One region of the Streptomyces sp. NBC_01635 genome, then DNA from elsewhere that is predicted to be linked to it. Evidence: riboswitches for the same ligand, from Rfam matches in the RefSeq annotation. Region 1 holds a riboswitch; each other region holds the start of a gene.
What was found. Region 1 has a riboswitch for cyclic di-AMP ahead of OHB56_RS20235 (M23 family metallopeptidase). Riboswitches for the same ligand answer to the same signal wherever they lie in the genome.

Region 1 (4,056 bases):
CGACCCTCGGCGAGTACGGCTTCTTCGCCGTGTACGCGGCGTTCATGGTGCCGTCGTTCGGCCTGCTGACCTGGCTGGTGGTGTGGACCCGGCAGCGCGGGCTGCGGACCGTACGGGAGGAGCTGCCCTCCTACGTCAGGGCCGGCTGGCTGACCCCGGCCCAGCCCTACGCGCTCGGCTCGATGCGGGCCCGGCGCGTCGCCCGGCGGTACGCGCGCGGGCACGGCGGCCGGGCCGCGTCCCGAGCGGTGGCGCAGTACGGGGCGTACGCGACGGCGCTGGCGTTCCTGCGGCGCCGGGGGCGCCGCGGCGGCGTGGGTACGGACTTCGCCGCGCGGGAGCACGAGCTGCTGCGGGAACTGTGGCGGCGCCGCGACACGGCCCGCCCGGCCCTGGAACACGCGGCCCGGGTCACCGCACCGCCCGTCCCGCCCTGGCCGGTGTACGGCCCGTACGGCTCGCCCTGGGCGTACGAGGGGTACGGGCCGTACGGGAGATACGGGCCGTACGGGAGGTACGGCGCCGTGGACCCCGCGCACTTCGCGCACCCCGGGTACCCGGCGTCCGGGCCGAACCCGTACGCATACCCGTACCGCCCCTGAAACGCCGAACCGGCAGTCCTGACGTCGGGGGGTCGTCGTCAGGACTGCCGGGGCTGTGGCTGCGAGAGCGCGCGAAGACCGGCCGGGGCCGGGTTCTCAGACGGTGAGGCCCTTCGACTGGAGCCAGGCCAGCGGGTCGATGCCCGAGCCGGCGCCACCGGTGTGGACCTCCAGGTGGAGGTGGGCACCGGTGGAGTTGCCGGTGGAGCCGACGCGGCCGATCACGTCGCCGGTGTTGACCTGCTGACCGACGCTGACGTTGATGGAGGACTGGTGGGCGTACCAGATCTCGGTGCCGTCGTCGAGGGTCAGCACGGTCTTGTAGCCGTAGGAGCCGTCCCAGCCGGCGGAGGTGATCGTGCCGGTGTGGACCGCCTTGATCAGCGTGCCCGTGGGGGCGGCGAAGTCCAGGCCGGTGTGCTGGCCGGAGGACCAGTAGGCGCCGGCCTGACCGAAGGTCGAGGAGATGGTGTACGAGGAGGTCGGCAGCGCGTACTGCGTGGCCAGCTCGGCGAGACGCTCGGCCTCGGCCTTCTTCGCGGCCTCCTCCTCCGCCTCCTTCTTCGCGGCGGCGGCCTGCTCCTCCGCCTCCTTCTTCGCGGCGGCGGCCTGCTCCTTGGCCTCCTTCTCCGCCTTCGCGGCGGCTTCGGCGGCGGCCTTGTCCTCGGCCTGGCTCTGCTGCTGCTCGACCTGAGCCATGATCCGGGCGCGCAGCACCTCGCCGGCGTCGGAGGTGCTGCCCTGCTCGACCTCGTCGGCGACCGTGCCGATGCTGCTGAGCGGGGTGGCGGAACCCTGGGGGGTTTCCTCGTCGGAGATGAGGGAACCGACGGAGGGAAGGTCCGGCATCGAGATCGAGACCGGCGGCTTGCCGGTCTGGGCGCTGGCCATGCCGCCACCGGCGACCGCGGCTATGACACCGACGCCCAGGACGGTGGAGCTACGGGCGAGGCCTCCGCCGCGCTGCTTGCCGACGCGATGCCGGCCGCGCACGGGAGGAAGGGACTCCGCAGTGGGGTTCCACTCCTCGAAGGGGCCCTCGTCGGTGCGGATGCTGCCGTAGCCGAAGGTGTCGCTGTCGCGCTGGCTCGGCATGAAGGGGGCCTCGGGGGCAGGCCGGTTCGACGCCACGTGGGCGCACTCCTTTCCTTCCTTCTCGCCTACCGGGTTAGCTGACGGGTTCGGAGCAGGAAGGTCTCCTACGCGCGTAACCGTCCGTGTCTCCACGGGGGCATCTACGCGATTCACCCCAAAATGTTGGTTCCCCGGTTCCCTTGCGGGATTCGGCGCGTGCGCACGGAGCCGACTCGTGTGACGGCTGGGACGACCGCGCTGCGTTATCGAACGTTAATAGACGGAGGGCTCTTATTCCAAGCCGTTCCTCTTGATCGTTAACGATTCCCGCACGGACTTAAGCATCACGACCGCCTCAAAACGGGCGAGTTGACTCTCCCTCATTCGTCACACCGCATCTGACAGTACATCAGTTGTTATGCGCAGCGGGGCGGCCCGATCACCCGGCGTGATATCGGCGGGGAGGGCCCGGAGAGCGCGTTCTCGAAACCTCCGCCGGAAGACGGGCCGGAGGACGGGAACGGGAACAGAAGCGGGAACGGGAACGACCGAGGGCCGGAACCCTTTCGGGTTCCGGCCCTCGGCCTTCAGTAGCGGGGACAGGATTTGAACCTGCGACCTCTGGGTTATGAGCCCAGCGAGCTACCGAGCTGCTCCACCCCGCGTCGTTGTGTAACCAGCATACGGCATGCGCAGGGCACTCCGCACACACATGATCCCCGCCCCTCCGTCACCGGCCGGTCAGATGGCGGTTCGGCGCCTCGGCGGCCTCCTTGTGCTCCGGCAGGACGACGACGGTGGCTCCCTCCGCGGCCAGCGCCCCACTGCCGTCGGCGCCCGCCACGAAGGTGTCCGGCTCCCGCCACGCGGTGACCACCCGCCGTACCCCCGCGTCCAGGATCAGCCGGGCGCAGGGCACCGGACGGGAGGTGCGGCGGGCACAGGGTTCCAGGCTGGAGTACACGGTGGCGGTCGCGAGCCGCGGGTCCGCGGGGTCGATCTTGGCGAGGGCGGCCTCCTCGGCGTGCACCACCGGGTCGCCGCCCTCCCGGGAGTGGCCGCGCGCCAGTTCGGTGCCGTCGGCCGCCACGACCACCGCGCCCACGCTGAACGCCGTCTCCGAGGGCGGGCACCGGTCCGCGAGTTCACAGGCGAGGGCCAGCCAGTGGTGGTCGGCGGCTACGGGGAGCGGGCCGGTGCCGGGGGCGGTGGGCTCGTAGCGCATGAGGACGACGTCACCGATGGGGCGGGTCTCCAACAGCCGCAGCCGACCGCCCTGGTAGGCGCCGGGGCCGAAGAGGCGGGCGGCGTCCGGGTCGCCGACGAAGAGCGGGGCGAGGACCAGCTGGAGCTCGTCGGCGAGCCCCTGGGTGAGGAGTTGGGTGTGGATCAGGCCACCGCCCTCGACCATGAGCCGCCGGACGCCGTACGCGTCGTACAGGTGCGTCAGGAGCCGCCGCCAGTCGAGCTCGGCGCCGAGCGGCACGATGTCGGCGGCGATGCCGTGCGCGCGGGCGCGTTCGGCGCCCTTGTCGGTCGTGCAGAGGACCTTCGCGCCGCCGGTGTGCCAGAAGTGTGCCGCCGGGTCCAGGTCGCCCGAGCCGCTGACGGTGACCTTCAGCGGGTATGCGGGGCGGCCCTCGGCGACCCGGGCGGCACGCCGCTCGGGCGCGTTGACCAGCAGCCGGGGGTTGTCGGCGCGGATCGTGCCGGCGCCGATCAGGATCGCGTCGACCGACGCCCGCACCTCGTCGACCCGGTCGAAGTCCTCCGGGCCGGAGAGCAGCAGCCGTTCGGGGCCGGTGTCGTCGAGATACCCGTCGAGCGAGACGGCGGCGGACAGCAGGACGTACGGGTGAGGCATCGACGGTGCTCCTGACGGGGACGGCGGGCCGGGCTGGGCAGAGCCAGAACTGGGCTGGGGCGGGCTGGGTCGGGCGAAGAGAGTCTTGCACCCGGTGTGTCCCCCTGCGGAGGGAAGCCGTACGGTGTGCCACCGCCACGTGGCGCGAAACCGTACGGCGCGAACCGTACGGCGTGGAAACGCGCGGTGGCTCCGCCGCATCCGGCGCCGGCCCGCGACGAGGGACCTTCCCCCATGCCCCGTGGGTGTCGTCCGCCATCTCGTTTGGGTGGTGTCACGGATGGCGAGTGCCGGGGGTCGGATGTGAGCGTGGAGAAACCCCCGGGCCGCGGTCCCGGGACGCACAGGCCGTAACCCCTCGGGACCCGTGGGTGCACCGGCCGCGGCCCCGTATGGCGGGGAACCCCCACCGACACGAAGGAGCGTTCCCCACTCGGGTCAGTCGATCAGTCCCCCCTCCGTTCCCGTGCTGTGGAAGGTGGTGACCCGTGGGACATGCCGACACCCTGCTCGCCA
Region 2 (4,056 bases), 550 kb from region 1:
ACCGCAAGCGAGAGGCCCTGCCCGCCGAACCCGCCCCCGGCGAGGACCTCATCTCCGGTTTGATCCGTGCCTCCGACCACGGTGAGCACCTCACCGAGAACGAGGCCGCCGCCATGGCGTTCATCCTGCTGTTCGCGGGCTTCGAGACCACCGTCAACCTCATCGGCAACGGCACCTACGCCCTCCTCACCCACCCGGGGCAGCGCGAGCGCCTGCAGACGTCCCTCGCCGCCGGGGAGCGCGGACTGCTGGAGACCGGGGTGGAGGAACTCCTGCGCTACGACGGGCCCGTGGAACTGGCCACCTGGCGGTTCGCCACCGAGGCGCTCACCCTCGGCGGGCAGCACATCTCGGCCGGCGACCCGGTCCTCGTCGTCCTGGCCGCCGCGGACCGCGATCCGGAGCGGTTCGCCGACCCCGACACGCTCGACCTCGCACGGCGCGACAACCAGCATCTGGGGTACGGCCACGGCATCCACTACTGCCTCGGCGCTCCCCTGGCCCGTCTGGAGGGCCAGACCGCGCTCGCCACGCTGCTGACCCGCCTGCCGGACCTCGAACTCGCGGTGGACCCGGCCGAACTGCGCTGGCGCGGCGGACTCATCATGCGCGGACTGCGCACACTGCCGGTGCGATTCACCGCGCCGCCGATGTGATGTCGCCTACGAAGCACCGTGTTCGGCACGCGTTCCGAAATGACCCGGATGGTCGTCGAGTCCGCTCCGGGCGGGCCTCCGGCGGCCCTCCGACGGCCCTTCACCCTCGCGCAAGTGACCGTCAGGTCCGCTGTGGACACGGTCCGTCGAACCTGGACGGGACCGGCACAAAAGTGACGCCCAATCAGTTCTGTGATCTGCATGTGATCTGCGCGGCATGAACTTGTGACAAGCGTTCGACTGCGGATACGTTCACCCATCAAGCGCGGCGTCCCGCTTTTGCGGTACCACAGTTCGAATCGCCGTGCGAGCAACCGTTGTCTGCGAAAGGTCTCCGCATGCTCTCCGGGAACGGTCGTCACCGTCGCCCCCGCCAGGCTCCGGCTCTCCTCGTCGCGGCCGGAGTGACCGGCTCGGCCATCGCGATTCCCCTCCTCGGGGCCGGCGCGGCCAGTGCGGCCGACGGCTCCACCTGGGACCGCGTCGCCGAATGCGAGTCCGGTGGCTCCTGGAGCCAGAACTCCGGTAACGGTTATTACGGCGGCCTGCAGTTGACCCAGGCCGACTGGGAGAAGTACGGCGGCCTCGACTATGCGACCAGCGCCGACCAGGCCAGCCGCGGCCAGCAGATAGCGGTGGCCGAGAAGATCCTCGCCGACCAGGGCGTCGGCGCGTGGAGAGCCTGCGGGCTGCTGGGAGGCCTGGGCCAGGACTCGCCCGTGCTCGACGTCGGCACCGGTGCGGAGGGCGGCTCGTCGGGCAAGTCCGGTTCCGAGAGGTCCGCCACCCCGTCGCCGTCCCAGTCCTCCGGCTCCTCGTCGGACGCGAAGGGCGCCAAGGGTGCAAAGGGTGCCGCGGACGGCAAGGAGAAGGAAGAGGGTGCGGACGGATCGGTCGAGCCCGACGCCTCCCCCTCCGCCTCCCCGTCTCCCTCCGCCTCGGCCAAGGATGGCGACTCGGACAAGTCGGGCGATAAGGGCGAGGCTTCGGGATCGGCCGACGGTGAGAAATCCGGCAGCGGCCGCCATCGCGGCGCCAGCGCCGAGGAAGAGGTGCGTGAGGACCGTGACGCCGGATCCTCCGGCCGGCACGCCTCGCGCGGCGGTCTTGGCTTTGCGCGCGGCCTTGACGGCTCGTCCCCGTCGAGCGGCTCCGGCACGGGCGCCGGGAGCGACTCCTCGGCCGCCGCCGACTCCCTTGCCTTCGGCGACGGATGGCTCGCCGAGTACAACGGAGGGGGCGAGGTCCTGGGCGCGGCCGTCCCGAACCTCGTCCTTCCCGGTCAGGCGCTCGCGTTCGGGTCCGAATCGGACAACAGCTGATATCCGGGCGGCAGTCGGGCGACAGTCGGGCGGCAGGGTTTTCCCGGCCGAGCCGCGGCCGAGCCGCGGCTCGGCCGCGGCTGGGAACCGTCCGGGCGGTGACTGGGCGGCAATCGAACCGGCGGGCGAAAAAGTGCCTCAAAAGCGCCAGTTGAGGTCATAGTTCGCGACGAATGTCCGATTTAAAGGCGATGAGAGATAGGTCTCAGAAGCCCTGATCGTCTTTGATAATCCGCTGAGCCCGTGTCTACGGTCGTGACCGCTCGTCAACGCGGGCCCCGGCTGCCGCCACGCCGAATCCTGCCAGTGGCAGCACGGGAACAGTCGACGCGTCATGCGCCGTAGGCAGGAGCGGGGGACCCAAGGTAGGCGCCGAATCCGGTGAGGAATGCCGGATGCGGCTAGGGGTGAAGTCGTGTCCCGTGAGGGACGCGGCCGGGCAACTCAACCGGCCCGAACCCGACAGCTCACCTCGTAGGCGTCGGTGAGGGGATCCTTCATGCTGTTTTCCGGCAAGGGCAAGCACCGTCGTCCGTCCAAGGCCACCCGTGTCATCGCCGTCGCCGGCGTCACCGGTGCCGCCGTCGCCGCCCCGCTGATGGCGGCCGGCAACGCTTCCGCCGCCACCGCCTCCGAGTGGGACGCCGTCGCCCAGTGCGAGTCCGGCGGCAACTGGTCGATCAACACCGGCAACGGTTACTACGGCGGCCTGCAGTTCTCCGCCTCCACCTGGGCCGGCTACGGCGGCACGGCGCACGCCGGCACCGCCGACCAGGCCAGCAAGGCCCAGCAGATCGAGATCGCCGAGAAGGTCCTCGCGGGCCAGGGCAAGGGCGCCTGGCCGGTCTGCGGCAAGGGCCTGTCCAACGCCGCCTACAGCGGTGGCGGTTCCACCGAGGGCTCCGGCAACCAGAGCTCCGGCAACCAGAGTTCCGGCAACCAGGACAGCGGCTCCTCGCAGCAGTCCCAGCAGCAGGAGTCCCCGAAGCAGAACACCGAGGCCGCTCCCGAGCGTTCCGCCGAGCAGAAGGCCTCCCGCTCCGACGAGCGTCCGGCCGCCAAGAAGACCGTCACCACCCCGACCGGCGAGAAGGTCGAGAAGGGCGACGGCGAGTACAAGGTCGTCAAGGGCGACACCCTCAGCTCGATCGCCTCGGAGCACGACGTCAAGGGCGGCTGGGACAAGCTGTTCAAGCTGAACGACGACATCGTCGAGGAAGCCGACCTCATCTACCCGGGCCAGCAGCTGCACCTGAAGTAAGGCCGCAGTCGCACGTCCCGTCCCCGCCCCCCACGGGGTCCTGCCCCGCCCCGGTGCGTATCCCCCGTACGCGCCGGGGCGGGGCCTTTCCGTGTTCGGTGCCGGCTCCGGTACGTCCGCGGTGCCGGAGCCGGTCCGTGCCCGGTGCCGGAGCGGGCCTTCCGTCCCCCGGTTTTCCGATACCGCCTTTGTTCCGTTCGGAAACAATTTACTCTCGGTTCTGTCCGCGAAGCGGCCGACCGGATGGCCGATCGCGCCGAGCCGGATAGGCTCGGGTCCGCAGGGCCCCGTGGCCCCGCTGAACCACGTCACATCCATGAAGGAGATGCTCGTGCCGTCCATCGACGTCGTCGTAGCCCGGGAAATCCTGGACTCCCGAGGCAACCCCACGGTCGAGGTCGAGGTCGGCCTCGACGACGGCAGCACGGGTCGTGCCGCCGTCCCGTCCGGCGCCTCCACCGGCGCCTTCGAGGCCATCGAACTCCGTGACGGTGACCCCGACCGTTACCAGGGCAAGGGCGTCGAGAAGGCCGTCCTCGCCGTCATCGAGCAGATCGGCCCGGAGCTCGTCGGCTACGACGCCACCGAGCAGCGCCTGATCGACCAGGCGATGTTCGACCTGGACGCCACCGACAACAAGGGCTCCCTCGGTGCCAACGCCATCCTCGGCGTCTCCCTGGCCGTCGCCCACGCCGCCTCCGAGGCCAGCGACCTGCCCCTCTTCCGCTACCTGGGCGGCCCCAACGCGCACCTGCTGCCGGTGCCGATGATGAACATCCTCAACGGCGGTTCGCACGCGGACTCCAATGTGGACATC
Region 3 (4,056 bases), 970 kb from region 1:
CGTCCACGACCGTGCGGTCCGCACCGGACATCATGGCGCCGAACCGGCAGGAGACGGCGACCAGCGAGCCGGTCTTGCCACCGAGGACGTCCAGGTAGTGATCGACCGGGTCCCGGCCGTCCTGCGGCCCCGCGGTCTCCAGGATCTGACCGGTGACCAACCGCTCGAACGCCTCGGCCTGCACCCGTACGGCCTCCGGTCCGAGGTCGGCCAGGATGTGCGACGCGCGCGCGAACAGGAAATCGCCGGTGAGGACCGCGACGGAGTTGCCCCAGCGGGTGTTGGCGCTGGGCACCCCGCGCCGTACGGCGGCGTCGTCCATCACGTCGTCGTGGTACAGCGTGGCCAGGTGGGTCAGCTCCACGACCACGGCGGACGGCACGACACCGGGAGCGTAGGGGTCGCCGAACTGGGCGGCGAGCATCACGAGCAGCGGCCGGAACCGCTTGCCGCCGGCCCGCACCAGGTGCTGGGCGGCCTCGGTGATGAAGGGGACCTCACTCTTCGTGGCCTCGAGCAGCCCTTCCTCGACAGCCGTCATTCCGGCCAGGACATCGGTCTCCAGAGCCTGGTCCCGCACGCTCAGCCCGAACGGCCCGACGACGGTCACGAGGGGTCTCCTGTCTGCTGGTGTCCACTGGCGCTTAGACGTCTTGCACAGTTTGTCGATAGGTCGCTGACATCACTCGAGTCAGCGTATCCGGTCATGTTTCGATCACCGCCAGCACCCACATTCCCCGGACTCACCTGCGCACGCGTGCACGGCGTCTCACGGCACCCTCCAATATCGGATCACAATCCGATCTTTTCTGATCAGTTGACAACAAAGGATATTCAACGCCTTTCGGGCATGACGACCCACCCCCGGAATCCACTCCCGGGGCACACCCGAACCACGATCCGGCACGTGATCCGGCGCGCGATCCGGCACGCAGACCATCCTGCCCGCCCAGGCGCCCGATTTGCCGCAATTACCAAGTACATCCCTCCTGGTGGCAAATGTGAACGCGCGGTGCGGCCAGTGAAGTGAGTCACGTACCCCTCGGTGCGCTCACCCCTCGCGCCCGTCGACGTTTCCCCTTGCCCCGAAAGCGAGTTGACCCTTGGCGCCCGCAAAGGGCCAAGTGCCGCAAACACCCCGATACAAGATCAAGCAGCGCGTTCTGTGACGGGCGCACTTGTTCCCGACAAGTGCACTCGCATACGTTCCCGGCCTGTCGGGCGGACGCCGAATCCTGCCACCGCCCGCGCCACCCATCGATGAACCCACTCACGGCAGGAGCGGGGGACCCAGGTAAGCCGCCGGACCGGTTCGCACCCGGAACGGCTCGGGGTGAAGCCATGCCCGCAGGGGCACGGCCGGGCACTCTCCCGCCCGAACCCGACAGCTCACCTCGCAGGCGTAGGAGAGGAACACAGACATGACCGCATCCGGTCTGCCCCGCCGCTTCGGCCGCTCCCGCCTCGTCCGCTCCGTCGCCGTCGCCGGTGTCGCGGCGGTCGCCCTCCCACTGTTCGGCGCCACCGCCGCCTCCGCCGCGCCCGCCGCTGCCACGACGTCCGCCGCCGGCACCGTGACCGCGTACCCGGACAACCTCGACGGCTGGATCCGCGAGTCGCTGACCGTCATGGCGCAGCACGGCATCCCCGGCAGCTACGACTCCATCCACCGCAACATCCTGCGCGAGTCGTCCGGCAACCCGCAGGCCATCAACCTGTGGGACTCCAACGCCAAGGCCGGCACCCCGTCGAAGGGCCTGCTGCAGGTCATCGACCCGACCTTCCGGGCGTACCACGTACCCGGCACGACCTTCGACCCGTTCGACCCGGTCGCGAACATCACGGCGGCCTGCAACTACGCGGCGGACCGCTACGGCTCCATCGACAACGTCTTCGGCGCCTACTGAGACGCCCGGCCCCTCGGGCCCCTCGGGACGCCGGGACACCGGAACGCCGGGGGCACCGGCCACACCGGCGGCACCGAGGCCTACCGGGGCACCCTCCCGGACCTGGGGCGGGGCAGGACGTGTGGGGGCACGTACGGTTCCGCTCCGCCGAACAACCGCTCGAGGACGACGGCCACCCCGTCGTCCTCGTTCGACGTGGTGACCTCGTCGGCCACCGCCTTGAGCTCGGGGTGCGCGTTGGCCATGGCGACCCCGTGGGCCGCCCAGTCGAACATCGGGATGTCGTTGGGCATGTCGCCGAAGGCGACGGTCCGCCCGGGTTCCAGCCCCAGGTGCTCGGCGGCCAGTGCGAGACCGGTCGCCTTGGTCACACCGCACGGCTGGAGTTCCACGGTGCCCGGACCCGACATGGTGACCGTGGCCAGCGAGCCGACCGCCGAACGGGCCGTCGCCGCCAACTCGTCGTCGGTCAGGTGGGGATGGCGCAGCAGCACCTTGCTGATCGGCCGGACCCACAGATCGTCCCGTCGTTCGACCCGCACGGCGGGCAGCGTCGGGTGCGGCATCAGATAGCCCGGTTCGATCAGGGTGAGTCCGTCCACCCCGTCCTGGTCGACCGCGGCGTACAGCTCCCCGACCTCGGCCTCGATCTTGCCGAGCGCGGTCTCCGCCAGTTCCCGGTCCAGGGTGACCGACCACAGCAGCCGGTCCGCGCCGGCGTCGTACACCTGCGCGCCCTGTCCGCAGACCGCGAGCCCGGTGGCGCCCAGGTCGTCCAGGAGCGGCCGCACTCGGGGCGCCGGGCGCCCCGTCACCACGAGGTGCCGGGCACCGGCCCGCGCCGCCAGCGCCAGCGCGGCGAGGGAGCGGTCGGAGAGGGTGTCGTCGCCGCGCAGCAGCGTCCCGTCCAGGTCGGTGGCGATGAGCGAGCAATCGGGGGGTGCGGCCATGATCAGAGAATACGGATACCGCGCCCGCCCGACTCACCACGCCCGGCCCCGCCCGGCCCGTCTCACCCCGTCCCGCCGGTTCCGTCCGGACCGGCTCCCCCTGCTTCGCCCGAGGTGCCGCGCCCGGGGCACCATCCGCGGCCTCTGTACCACTTGGCAACAACATGCTCCGCTACCTACCGCCCTTGTGGTCTTGGGCGGTACCTTCCAAGTGTCCAGGGGGGACTTGATCGGGGGGTCAGGTGAGCAGTGGACGCACACGTGTGCTGAGGCTCGAGGAGCTCGGCGAGGGGGAGCGGGAACGGTGGCGTGAGTTGCGTGCCGCGACGGAGGCACCGCGCAGCCCTTTCATGGAACCGGAGTTCGCCGCCGCCGTGTCCAGAGTGCGGCCCGGGGCCCGGGTGGCGGTGCTGTACGAGGGGGCGTCCGCCGAACCGGCCGGGTTCCTGCCCTACGAGCGGGGCGCGTTGGGGCAGGGCCGGGCGATCGGGCTCGGCGTCTCGGACTGCCAGGGCGCCGTGCTGCGTCCGGGTCTGGCGCTGGAGGCCGGTGAACTGCTCCGTGCCTGTTCGGTGTCGAGCTTCGCCTTCGACAACCTGGAGGCGGACCAGGCCCTGTTCGTCCCGCACGCGGCCGAGGAGCACGCCACCTTCGTCATCGACGTGGAGAAGGGCTACGAGACCTACGAGTCCGTACTGCGCGGCCAGTCGCCGAAGTTCCTGAAGACCACCCTGGCCAAGGAGCGCCGGCTCGGCCGCCAGGCCGGACCGGTGCGGTTCGTGTTCGACGAACGCGAACCGGCCGCGCTCCGCGCGCTCATCGGGTGGAAGTCGGCGCAGTACCGCAGGACCGGGCGCCGCGACCGGTTCGCGCAGGAGTGGATCACCCGGCTCGTGGGCCGCCTGGCCGGGACCCGGGCTCCGGAGTGCACGGGCACGCTGTCCGTCCTGTACGCCGGGGACCGTCCCGTAGCGGCCCACTTCGGTCTGCGCTCGGCCTCGGTGCTGGCCTGCTGGTTCCCGGCGTACGACCCGGAGTTCGCGAAGTTCTCGCCGGGGCTCGTACTGCATCTGCGGATGGCCGAGGCGGCGGCCGGCGAGGGCATCGGCCTGCTCGACATGGGCCGCGGCCCGGCCGAGTACAAGGACTCGTTGAAGACGGGCGAACGCGCCGTCTACGAGGGAGAGGCGACGCGTCCG
Region 4 (4,056 bases), 3.7 Mb from region 1:
CACTTCTCGACGAAGGAGGAGCCGGTGGTCGCCGCCTTCGCCCGCGTGCTCGGGTCCCGGTGTCCGGGTCCCGCCGGCCCGGAAGAGGGCCGGAGCAGGAGGAGTTGTCCGGGCGGGCCCGCCGAACCGGGAACGCGGACACCCCTGGCACGGGCCGTGCCCGCACATGCTCCCCCGCCCCGCGCTCCCCCACCCCGCGCCCTCCCGGCCCGCGTCACGCCACCCCGCGTCACGCCACCGAGGCGATGCGCTCCTTGATGTCGTCCGGGGACAGCGCGCCCTTCGCCGTCACATGGTCCCCCGACGACTCCCCCCGCAGCCTGCGCCCTATCCACGGCACCAGGTACTCGCGCGCCCATTGGACGTTGTCCCGCCGGACGTCGAGGTTGCCGCGGGGCGGCAGTGGGGGCCAGACCTGCTCCGGATCGGCCGGGATGTCCAGGCCGAGGGCCTGTCCCGCGCGGAGCGCCACGCGCGTGTGCCCCTCGGGCGACAGGTGCAGCCGGTCGGTGTCCCAGGCCCTGCGGTCCTGGATGCTCCTGAGGGACCAGAGGTCGAGCACCGGGCAGCCGTACCGGTCGGCGACGGCCCGCACATGCCCGTTGTAGGTGGCGATCTTGCCGCGCAGGTGCCTGAGCACGGGCACGCCACGGGTGTCGAACCCGGTGGTCACCAGAACCGTGCCGGAGACCGCCACGAGTGCGGCGATCGCCTGTTCGAAACGCTCGGCCACCTCGTCCGGGTCACTGCCGGGACGCAGGATGTCGTTGCCGCCCGCACAGAAGGAAACCAGTGCGGGGGCCAGTTCGACGGCCCGCGGAAGCTGGTCGGCCATGATCTGGTCGAGCAGTTTTCCGCGCACCGCGAGATTTGTGTACCGGAAGTCGCCTTCGGGACGCCGGTCGGCGAGAAGCACCGCGAATCGGTCGGCCCAGCCGACGAATGCCCCGTCGGGACCGGGGTCGCCGACGCCCTCGGTGAAGCTGTCCCCCACCGCCACGTACGACCCGATCACTGCCTTGCTGTCATTCTTCGAATCGTCTGCCACAACCGGACATGATTCACCTTCGAATGTGACCTACGCGACCGTAGGAAGGCATTGACGGACGGTGAGATAAGCCACTCGCGAAGCATCGGCCAATCCGGAATAGCCCTCCGGGCAGGGACGTTGATCGGCGAGCAACGTGACGCACGGAACACCCCCGGCACCCCCGGCATTCCCCACCCCTCCACCTTTATGAGCACACCGGGCGCACCGGACGCACGAAAGGCCGGACCCGGGGATCGGGGTCCGGCCTTTCGGCGCGTCAGGCAGGTTGCCTCGGGGGTCAGCCGATGGAGACGCCCTTGCCGCGGAGGTAGGAGACCGGGTCCAGGTCCGAGCCGTAGTTCGGCGTGGTGCGGATCTCGAAGTGCAGGTGCGGACCGGTCGAGTTGCCGGTGGAGCCCGAGAGGCCGACCTGCTGGCCGCCGCTCACCGTCTGGCCGGCCGAGACGGAGAGCGAGGACAGGTGGGCGTACTGGGCGTAGTAACCGTCGTTCAGCTTGATGACGACCTGGTTGCCGTACGAGCCGGCCCAGCCGGCGGAGACGACGGTGCCCGCGCCCACGGCCTTCAGGGAGGTGCCGGTCGGAATGGCGAAGTCGACACCGGTGTGGTAGCCGCTGGACCACATGCTGCCGGCCACCTTGTAGGCGGTGCCGAGGCCGCCGCCGGGCACCGGCGAGCTGTAACCGGAGGTGGTCGCGGCCTGCTTCGCGGTGGTCGAGCCGGAGGAGGACTTCGGCGCGGACTGCCCGGAGGCCTTGCCGGCCGTCGTCGGCTTCGACGCGGAGGACGGAGCCGACGGAGCAGATGAAGAGGGCGTCTCGGAAGAAGAGGGCTTCTTCGGCGCACTGGTCGCGGCGGCCTTGCCGTCGACCGAGAGCTTCAGGCCGGGGTGGATGAGCGACGGGTCGTCGCCCACGGCCTCACGGTTGTCGGAGTAGAGCTGCTTCCAGCCACCGTCGACGTTCTCGGACTCGGCGATCTTCGCCAGGTAGTCGCCGCCCTTCACGATGTACGTGCGGACCTCGCCGTTCCTGCCACCGTCCGCCTTCACGCCGTCAGACGCCTTGCCGGCGACGGAATACGACTGGACGGCCTTTTCCGGGGCGGCCTGCGGAGTGGCGGCGCTCGCTCCGGTGGCGCCGAGGAGCGGCAGGGCGAGTACGGCGCCACCGGTCCCGGCGACGGCGATGGAACGGGTGAAACGCAAAGCGCTGGGACGGCGGTGCTTACCCTTTGCGGGCATGACGAATTTCCTCTCCGGCGCCTACGAGGTGAGCTGTCGGGTGCGGACTGGAGATGCCCGGCCGCGTCGAGAACGCGACTTAACCCCAAGCCGTTCCGGAGACCGGAACAGGCAGTCGTACCTGTGGGTCCCCCGCTCCTGCCATATACGGGTCAGAGGGTGAAGGTTCCGGACAGCGGCAGGATTAGGCGTCCGTCCGGATCGATGGCGAACGTAGGCGACCGAGACGCAAAGGGACAAGCACGATCTTCTGACCGAAGGTGTGCTTTCGTGATCCATTGCCCTGAAAACCGTCACCCAGAGTCGCCCAGAATTTTCGACACCCCCCGAACCCCCTTGCGAAATGCCGGAATTACGTGAACATGGCGACAACACATCGTCACCTCTATGACGATGCTCACCACCCCATTCCCATCTCCCCCTCTATGGTGGCACGTTATGGCGAAACTCCTTAAACGGACAGAACGTACCAATAGGTGAATCCTTGGACGGTTCGGCCGGGTCGGGGCGTGAGGCCGGCGGCACGGGTCCGTCCGCGCCGGCGGCTCCGCACCGGGGCTCCCCGGGACGGCCCTGCCTCCACTCCGACGGCCCCGTCGCCACCTCATCGCCCCTGCTCGGCATGTCGTATCGTCGGGTGACGCCCGCCGCCGACGCGCCGGCGGCGCAGAGTGGGAGAGGGGCCCCCGTGACGCAGCAGATCCCGTCGACCGAACCCGAGCTCACCGGAGTGCGCAATTTCCGTGATGTGGGCGGTCTGCCGACCGTCGACGGCCGCCGGGTGCGGCACGGGGCGCTGTTCCGCAGTGGCCATCTCGCGCACGCCACGGAGGAGGACGCCGCCTTCCTGTCCTCCCTGGGGCTGCACACCGTCTTCGACTTCCGCAACGCGGCCGACCACAAGCTGGACGGGCGGGACATCGAACTGCCCGGCGTGCGCAATGTGAACCTGCCGCTGAGCGACCCGGCCGACGGCGCCGAGTTCTGGAGGATGGTCCGCGACGGGGACCTGGACCAGCTCCGTTCGATCCTCGCCGGCGGCAAGGGGGCGGAGCGGATGATCGCCTCGTACCGCATGACGGTGAGGCAACGCACCGCCGAGCACTCCCAGGTGCTGCTCTCGCTCGCCGAGGAGAGTGTGCCCGCGCTGATGCACTGCGCGGCGGGCAAGGACCGCGCGGGCCTGTCGGTGGCGGTGACGCTGCTCGCGCTGGGCGTGGAACGGGACGCGATCTACGACGACTACCTGAAGTCCAGCGCCGCGCACCGCCGCTACAAGGTGCGCCGCAGCGGCACCTCCGCCTCGGCCTACTCCCCCGAGGTCATGGAACTGCTCGACCCCCTGTTCGACGCCCGCGCCGAGTACCTGTCGGCCGCGCTGGAGACGATCGAGGAGACCTGGGGCGGGGTGGACCCCTACCTCGAGCAGGGACTCGGGCTCACCCCCGAGAACCGGGAGCGGCTGCGCGAGCGCATGCTGGACTGAGTGATCCCCCGGCCGAGCAGGTGCTCGGCCGGGGGATCACGGAATCACTCGGCTCCCGCCGCGTCCGTCCGGGGACTACTGCTTCGCACCCAGCTCGAACAGCAGATAGATGAAACCCGCGAAGAGGTGCCCCACCACCACGTAGACGAACAGCCTCACCCACAGGGCGCGGGGAAACTTCTCCTCCAGGTCTTTCATGACACATCTCCTTGGGTGGGGCCCAGGCACAGGGCGGCCGTGGGGCTCTGCAGCAGGGTGTGGACGAACAGCAGCTCG

Region 2: linked by a shared signal. The riboswitch ahead of OHB56_RS17640 (transglycosylase family protein) and the one ahead of OHB56_RS20235 (M23 family metallopeptidase) in region 1 are both predicted to bind cyclic di-AMP.
Region 3: linked by a shared signal. The riboswitch ahead of OHB56_RS24870 (transglycosylase SLT domain-containing protein) and the one ahead of OHB56_RS20235 (M23 family metallopeptidase) in region 1 are both predicted to bind cyclic di-AMP.
Region 4: linked by a shared signal. The riboswitch ahead of OHB56_RS37000 (peptidoglycan DD-metalloendopeptidase family protein) and the one ahead of OHB56_RS20235 (M23 family metallopeptidase) in region 1 are both predicted to bind cyclic di-AMP.

Annotation. Positions count from the first base shown of each region.
Region 1 covers NZ_CP109277.1:4,353,325-4,357,380, forward strand. Annotated here, with positions in the region: gene OHB56_RS20230 (PrsW family intramembrane metalloprotease) at 1-602, shown strand, start outside; gene OHB56_RS20235 (M23 family metallopeptidase) at 699-1,733, opposite strand; cyclic di-AMP (ydaO/yuaA leader) riboswitch at 1,745-1,901, opposite strand; tRNA gene OHB56_RS20240 (tRNA-Met) at 2,268-2,341, opposite strand; gene OHB56_RS20245 (dihydrofolate reductase family protein) at 2,407-3,540, opposite strand; gene OHB56_RS20250 (cation:proton antiporter) at 4,029-4,056, shown strand, end outside.
Region 2 covers NZ_CP109277.1:3,799,030-3,803,085, reverse strand. Annotated here, with positions in the region: gene OHB56_RS17650 (cytochrome P450) at 1-656, shown strand, start outside; gene OHB56_RS17645 (transglycosylase family protein) at 995-1,978, shown strand; cyclic di-AMP (ydaO/yuaA leader) riboswitch at 2,306-2,474, shown strand; gene OHB56_RS17640 (transglycosylase family protein) at 2,478-3,239, shown strand; gene eno (phosphopyruvate hydratase) at 3,571-4,056, shown strand, end outside.
Region 3 covers NZ_CP109277.1:5,321,155-5,325,210, reverse strand. Annotated here, with positions in the region: gene OHB56_RS24875 (polyprenyl synthetase family protein) at 1-610, opposite strand, end outside; cyclic di-AMP (ydaO/yuaA leader) riboswitch at 1,254-1,416, shown strand; gene OHB56_RS24870 (transglycosylase SLT domain-containing protein) at 1,422-1,907, shown strand; gene OHB56_RS24865 (HAD family hydrolase) at 1,988-2,857, opposite strand; gene OHB56_RS24860 (GNAT family N-acetyltransferase) at 3,121-4,056, shown strand, end outside.
Region 4 covers NZ_CP109277.1:8,007,580-8,011,635, reverse strand. Annotated here, with positions in the region: gene OHB56_RS37005 (SGNH/GDSL hydrolase family protein) at 230-1,015, opposite strand; gene OHB56_RS37000 (peptidoglycan DD-metalloendopeptidase family protein) at 1,329-2,294, opposite strand; cyclic di-AMP (ydaO/yuaA leader) riboswitch at 2,298-2,463, opposite strand; gene OHB56_RS36995 (tyrosine-protein phosphatase) at 2,983-3,780, shown strand; gene OHB56_RS36990 (DUF6126 family protein) at 3,856-3,978, opposite strand; gene OHB56_RS36985 (XRE family transcriptional regulator) at 3,975-4,056, opposite strand, start outside.